Regions from separate parts of the Aeromicrobium sp. CFBP 8757 genome, predicted to be linked through region 1. Evidence: riboswitches for the same ligand, from Rfam matches in the RefSeq annotation. Region 1 holds a riboswitch; the other holds the start of a gene.
The links. A riboswitch is a leader RNA that binds a small molecule or an ion and turns the genes downstream of it on or off. The one in region 1 is predicted to bind cobalamin.
Positions count from the first base shown of each region.

Region 2: linked by a shared signal. The riboswitch ahead of IFT73_RS17845 (ABC transporter substrate-binding protein) and the one ahead of IFT73_RS11565 (VWA domain-containing protein) in region 1 are both predicted to bind cobalamin.

Region 1 is NZ_JACYUM010000003.1:397,435-401,058, reverse strand. It holds gene IFT73_RS11565 (VWA domain-containing protein) at 1-1,964, opposite strand, end outside; cobalamin riboswitch at 2,010-2,155, opposite strand; gene IFT73_RS11560 (DUF2975 domain-containing protein) at 2,218-2,862, opposite strand; gene cbiE (precorrin-6y C5,15-methyltransferase (decarboxylating) subunit CbiE) at 3,008-3,624, shown strand, end outside.
Region 2 is NZ_JACYUM010000011.1:35,364-38,987, reverse strand. It holds gene IFT73_RS17855 (ABC transporter ATP-binding protein) at 1-47, opposite strand, end outside; gene IFT73_RS17850 (iron ABC transporter permease) at 44-1,087, opposite strand; gene IFT73_RS17845 (ABC transporter substrate-binding protein) at 1,084-2,133, opposite strand; cobalamin riboswitch at 2,192-2,376, opposite strand; gene IFT73_RS17840 (ABC transporter permease) at 2,493-3,308, opposite strand; gene IFT73_RS17835 (ABC transporter ATP-binding protein) at 3,305-3,624, opposite strand, start outside.

The DNA of each region.
Region 1 (3,624 bases):
TGACGGGCCAGGCCCATCCGGAACTTGCCGGTCTCGCAGTCGATCACGAGGCTCGCCACGCCGGTGGCGCCGAGGTGGGCCGCGACCTGGTGCGCGCGGTCGAGCGCGCGGTCGCCGTGGGTCGCGCGGCCGTCGGTGATGACGACGAGCAGGGGGCGACGGCGGGGGTCGCGGACGCGCTCGAGCCGCAGGACGTCCGCGGTCTTGAGCAGGGCCTCGGCCAAGGGGGTGCGCCCGCCCGCGGGCAGGTCGGAGAGCCGGGCCGCGGCGATGTCGATCGAGCCGGTCGGCGGCAGCGCGAGCTCGGCCCCGTCGGCGCGGAACGTGATCAGGCCGACCTTGTCGCGGCGCTGGTAGGCGTCCATCAGCAGCGACAGGATCGCGGTCTTGACCTGCTCCATGCGCCGGCGGGCGGCCATCGAGCCGGACGCGTCGACGCAGAACAGGATCAGGTTGGACTCGTGGCCCTCCTTGATCGCGAGGCGCAGGTCGGACGCGCGGAACGACAGGCCGGCGTCACCCGTCGCGCGTCCGCGGGCGAGCTGGTGCGGCGCCGCGGCACGGATCGTCTCGGTGAGGTGGATCGAGCCGCCCTGGCCGGCCCGGGGGGCCGCGCCGATGCGGCGGCCGGTCTCGGTGATGGCGCGCGACCGACGTCCGGACTCGCCCGCGCCCGTGCCGCCGACCGTGAACAGCCTGGGCCGGTAGGGCTGCTGCGGCGACGCGACCGTCACCTCACCCCCACCCGCCGACGAGTCACTCCCGCCCTGCGACGAGTCACTCTGGCCCGCCGACGAGTCACTCTGGCCCGCTGACGAGTCACTCCCGCCCTGCGACGAGTCGCCGTCGGCGCCCCCGGACTGCTCCGGAGCGTCGGTGCCGTCCGAGTCACCGGAGTCACCGTCACCGTCGTCGTCGCCGAGCTGGTCGGGCGTCGGCGGCTCGGGCTCGGGTTCGTCGTCGCCGAGGATCTGGTCGAGCAGGTCCTCGTCGATGCCCGGGGCGTCGAACGGGTTGCGCCGACGGCGGTGCGGCAGCGCGAGGCGGGCCGCGGCGCGGATGTCGTCGCGCCCGACGCCCGTGCGCCCGTTCCACGCCGCGTGCGCCGCCGCAGCGCGGGCCGTGACGATGTCGGCGCGCATGCCGTCGACCTCGAAGGCGGCACACACCTCGGCGATCTTGAGCAGGGCCCAGTCGCTGAGGTCGACCTGCTCGACGAGCTTCTGCGCCGCCTGGATGCGATCGGTCAGCGAGGCCTCGTCGTCGGCGAACCGCGCCGCGAACCCCTCGGGGTCGGTCTCGTAGGCCAGGCGCCGGCGGACGACCTCGACGCGCGTGGCCGGGTCGCGCGGCGCGGCGACCTCGACCGTCAGGCCGAACCGGTCGAGCAGCTGCGGACGCAGCTCGCCCTCCTCGGGGTTCATCGTGCCGACGAGCACGAAGCGGGCGGCGTGCTCGATCGAGACGCCGTCGCGCTCGACCGTCGAGCGTCCCATCGCCGCGGCGTCGAGCAGCAGGTCGACGAGGTGGTCGTGCAGCAGGTTGACCTCGTCGACGTAGAGGATTCCGCGGTGCGCGCGGGCCAGCAGGCCGGGCTCGTACTCGGTGACGCCCTCCGAGAGCGCCTTCTCGAGGTGCAGCGAGCCCAGCACGCGGTCCTCCGTCGCACCGACCGGCAGCTCGACGAGCCGCACGGCCCGCGTCTCGACGTCGGCGTCGGGGGCGAAGGGACCGTCGGGCGACAGGGGTCTGGCCTCGCGCGGGTCGGACGAGAAGCGGTCGCCCGCGACGACGTCGATCGGCGGGAGGATCGAGGCGAGGGCGCGCACCATCGTCGACTTCGCGGTGCCCTTCTCGCCGCGCACGAGGACGCCGCCGATCGCCGGCGAGATCGTGGAGAGGGTCAGGGCCAGCGCCATGTCGTCGGATCCGACGACGGCGCTGAAGGGGTAGTGCTGTGGCATGTGGGGCTCCCGCTCGTCTGCCGACGTCCGCCGGACGCGGTTGCGTCCGTCGGTCAGGCGCGAGGCCGGTCTTCGGACTTCCCGGCCCAGCCCCTCTCGGAGCGTCCGGGTCACCGCAGCGGGCCCTGTGCCGGATTCTCACCGGCTTCCCGATTCTCCCCTCGCGGGGCACCTCGAGCCTTCTCCTGCCTAGGGTAACGGTCGTGGTCGGGGCGCCGCTGGTCGATGCGTCACGACACCTCCTGCGTCGGCGTCAGGCGTCCTCCGCGGCTGCCGCGCCGCGCTCGTACGCCGTCATGCGCTGCGTCGTGCCGAACTCGCACAGGCCCGCCGCGACCGACAGACCGACGAAGGTGCCGACGACCGGCCAGAAGGCTCCGTACTCGGGCCAGCTCTCGTTCGCCACGAGGTCGTTCGCGACGCCGGTGAGAACCCACGAGGCGGTCACGCCGACGAGCACGAAGGCGGCCGCCCACCAGCGCAGCCGCCTGATCAGGCGGACGGCCTCGTTGCTGAAGGGGCCGTCGTCGCGCGTGCGCTCGATGACCCGGTGCACGGCGACCAGGCTGCCGAGCACCGCCAGGACGATGGGCAGCGCCCGCAGGTCGACGAGGGCCTGCACGGCGAGGGGGCGGTCGAGCTCGTCGTGTGGACGGCAGACGACCTCGCGCACCGTCGCGCGCCGGAGCTGGCCGTCCTCGGCGAAGTCGTCGTCGGCGGGCGAAGCCCGGTCGACCGTGACGCAGGCATGATCCTCCAGCGCGCCGTCGTCCGTCCCGCCGTCGAGGCTCGTGAGGGACAGCAGGCCGAGTGCCACGACGATCGTCGCGAGGACCAGTGCGATCGTCACGACCGTCGCCATCGCGCCCCAGTGGGTGGTGGCCCTGTTCGGCTGCATCCGAGCAGGCTAGGGCCTGGCGGTGCGCCGAGCGGTGCGAACCCGTCCCCCAGTGGTGCGCCCCGGTCAGACACGCCGTCCCGGAAAGACCACACCGCACCACTCGCGGGGCCGGGTCGGGGGAGGCGGGATATCGTCGACGCTCGTGAGCACACGGGTGACGGTCGTCGGCATCGGCGCGGACGGCTGGACGGGTCTGAGCGAGGCGGCGCGCGAGATGGTCGACGGCGCCGCGGTCGTCCTCGGCGGTGAGCGGCACCTCGCGATGCTGCCCGACGTGCCCGAGCAGATCCGTCAGGCCTGGCCGTCGCCGTTGCTCGAGCAGCTGCCGAGCCTGCTCGCGACGTTCGACGGCTACGAGGTCGTGGCCCTCGCCTCGGGCGACCCCCTCGTGTCGGGCATCGCGACGACGCTGGTCGAGATGCTCGGCAAGGACGCCGTGACGGTCGTGCCGGCGCTGTCGTCGGTCGCCCTGGCCCGGGCCCGCCTGCGCTGGTCGGCCGAGTCGACCGAGGTCGTGACGCTCGTCGGTCGCGACCCCCACCTCGTCGCCCGGTCGCTGGCCCCCGGTCTGCGCCTGCTCGTGCTGTCGTCGGACGGCTCGACGCCCGCGGAGGTCGCGGCCCTGCTGACGGCGGCCGGCTACGGCGCGAGCCCCATGACGGTGCTGTCCGACCTCGGCGCGCCCGAGGAGGCCCGCATCGACGGGGTCGCCGCGTCGTGGCGCGACCAGGCCGTGCCGGCCCTCAACGTCGTCGCGGT
Region 2 (3,624 bases), on a different contig from region 1:
CGACGTCCGCCGACCGACCACGTGACGTCGCGCGTCGACAGGCTCATGCGGGACCCCTCCGGCGGTAGAGGATCACCGCGAACGCGGGTACGCCGACCAGGGCCGTGACGACGCCGACAGGCAGCTCCTGCGGGCTGAAGACCGTCCGCGCGACGGTGTCGACCCACACCAGGAAGATCGCCCCGATCAGCGCGGTCGCGGGCAGCAGCAGCCGGTGCCCCGGCCCGACGACGGCGCGGGCGGCGTGCGGCAGCACCAGCCCGACGAAGCCGATCGCGCCGGCGGCGCTCACGAGCGTCGCGGTGATGAGCGCCGTCACGACCAGGAGCACGAGGCGCACCCAGCGCACCGAGATGCCGAGCGACGACGCGGCGTCCTCGCCGAACGCGAACGCGTCGAGCGCCGGTGCGAGCGTGATGCACACGACCAGCCCGACCAGGCAGACTGCACCGCACGTCACGACGTCGACCCAGCCCGCGCCGCTCAACGAGCCGAGCAGCCAGAACAGCACGCCGCGGGTCTGCTCGGCGTCGGCCGACGACGTCACGATGAACGACGTCAGCGCCGAGAACAGCTGCGTCGCCGCCACGCCCGCCAGGACGACGCGGTCGGGGGTGCCGCCTGCGCCCGCGGCCAGCAGCAGCACCATCGCGAAGGCGACGACCGCGCCGATGAACGCGCCCGTCGACAGCGTGATGATGCCGCCGCCGACGCCGAGGATCACCACCATCACCGCACCCGTCGACGCTCCCGACGAGATGCCCAGCACGAACGGGTCGGCGAGCGGGTTGCGCAGCAGCGACTGCATGATCGCGCCGCAGATCGCCAGGCCCGCCCCACACACCGCGGCCAGGAGAGTGCGCGGCAGGCGCAGCTCCCACACGATGCCGTCGCGGATGCGCGACACACCGGCGTCGCCGAGCCCCAGGTGCTGGCCGACGACCGCGAACACGTCGTGCACCGACAGGTCGGCGGGGCCGATCGTGATCGCGACGGCGATCGACAGCACCAGCGCGACCAGGCCGGCGGCCCACAGCGCCCAGCGGGTGCCGGTGGCCGCCACGGCGGCCACCGCCCCGTCGCTCAACCCGTCAGCCCGAGGTCGACGAGCGCCTTCGCGAGCTTCTCGGTGCCGTCGACCGTCCGGATCGACGGGTTCATGTCGGCGCCGTTCAGCACGACGTAGCGCTTCTCGCGGACGGCGGTGAGCTGCTTCGTGACGGGGTTGGTCTCGAGGAACCGGATCTTGTCCTCGAGCTTGTCGCCGGTCTCCTGGTCGCGCGCCAGGTCGCCCAGGGCGATGACGTCGGGGTCGCGGTCGAGCACGCTCTCCCAGCTGATCTGCGGCCACTCGACGTCGGTGTCGGCGAAGACGTTGTCGACGCCGACCGTGCGGGACATGACGCCGGGGGAGCCGTTGGCGCCGGCCATGTAGGGCAGCTCGGTGTTGGCGAACCAGTAGGCGATCGAGACGTCCCTGCCGGGCGCCGACTCGGCGGCGTCCGCCATGCGCTGCTTCAGCTCGGCGACCAGGGCCTCGCCGCGCGACGGGACGTCGAAGATCTCCGCGAGCTGCGTGATCTCCTCGTAGATCACGTCCATCTCGAGCGGGTGGTCGCGCGGGCCGTCGCCGCTCGCATCGGTGCGGCCGTCGCAGTGGGACGGCGCGAGGTACGTCGGGACGCCGAGCCTCGCGTACTGCGCGCGTCGGTCGGGGTCGTCGCCGTCGAGGGCGTAGGCGAACGAGGCGGTGACGAGGTCGGGCTCCTCCTTCAGCACACGCTCGTACGAGACGGCGTCGTCGCCGAGCCGCGGCACCTCCGCGTTGGCCGCGGCGAGGTTCGGCCGGACCGCGTCGGTCCACGTCGCGGTGCCGACCATGCGGTCCTGCAGGCCCAGCGACAGCAGGATCTCGGTCGAGCCCTGGTTGACCGACACGGCTCTCTCGGGGGCCTTCTCGATCGTGACGTCGACGCCGCAGTTGTCCGTGATCGTCAGCGGGTAGTCGGTCCGGCCCTCGGTGCCGGCGAGGGTCGCCTCGGAGGCGGTTCCCGTCATCGAGCCCGACCCGCAGGCGGCGAGGAGGGAGGCGGTCAGCGCGACCACGGTGAGCAGGGGGGTACGACGGTGCACAGGGGTGTCCTCTGATCTGAGGCTCGAGCGCGGAGCCTGGTGGGTGATCCGGCCGACGTCGTGTCGACCGCGAACCAGCAGGTCTTCGGACTCGGGTTCATGCGGACGGTGACGCCTTCCCGGATCTCGCGATCCAGTGGCCGATGCCACCTCCGTCCCCCTCACCGCTGCGCGTCAGCTCCGGATTCTCACCGGATTCCCTGACCCAAACGAATGGGTACGACTGGTTCGCCCGCAGCCTAACTGACCAGCTGTCGCGGACGTCCGCGAGTGGTGCGTTTCGGACGTTCTGGGACGGCGTGTCTGTCCACACCGCAGCACTCGGGACCCGGAACGCACCACTCGCGCTGCGGGGGGCGCTACTTCACCTCGGCTCGCATCAGGACCCGGATGCCGACGGCGAGGGGGAGCACCAGCCACACGGCGGTCGTCACGGCGAGGTGGGCCCACTGCGCCGAGGTCAGGTTGCCGTCGAACAGTGCCGCCTGTGCGTAGTTGACGTCGACCCAGGGCCTCAGGTCGCCGAACCAGTCCTGCGACTGGGCCAGCAGCTCGGTGAGGCCCGACAGCACGAAGGAGTAGACGAAGTAGGCCACGATTGCGCCGGCCGAGTTCCGGATGACGGCGGCCAGCATGAAGCCGATCAGCATCCCGAGGGTCTGTGCCAGACCGATGCTCGCGATGTCGCCGGGCGTCATGTCCCAGACCTGGTCGACGCCGGCGATCGCCGAGCCGATCACCGTCCCGACCGCGCCGATCGCGAAGGCCAGCACGGTCGAGGCGACGGCGATGCCGATCGTGACGGCGGCCTTGGCCCCAATGACGCGGGCGCGGTGCGGCACGAGCGTGAACGTCGTCAGGCCGCTGCGCTGGCTCCACTCGCCCGTCACCAGCAGGATCGCGATCATCGGCAGCAGCACCGTCATCGGGAAGCCGACTGCCCCGGAGAACGTCGAGTACGTCAGCTGGGAGTCGGGGGACCACAGCAGCACCGCGACCGTGGCGAGCAGGCCGACGATGCCGACCGAGGCCAGGAGCCAGAATCCGGCCCGGGTGTCGACGCTCTTGCGGAGCTCGACCGACACCAGCCGGCCGAACGGGATGGGGGCGGGGACGGGGCGGGGCTCCCGGTCGGCTGCTGCGGGGGACGGGACGGGGGTGGCGATCGTGCTCATGCTGCGGCTCCTTCTCGGACGGTGGTCTCGCGCTGGTCGTCGGCGGTCAGCTCGAGGAACATCTCCTCGAGCCCGGCGCCCTCGGCCGGACGCAGCTCGAGCAGCGGGACGCGCGCCTCGAGGGCGATCGAGCCGACCAGAGCGGGCTCGGCCTCGACCCGCAGGGCGTCCGCCCCGCCGACCGCGGCGCTGGGGGCGCAGGTGACGCCGGACGCCGTCAGGGCCGTGGCGAGCGCGGCGACGTCCGGGGTGCGCACCAGCGTCCCGGCCGACGCCAACAGCTCGGCCTTCGTGCCCTGCGCGACGATGCGGCCGT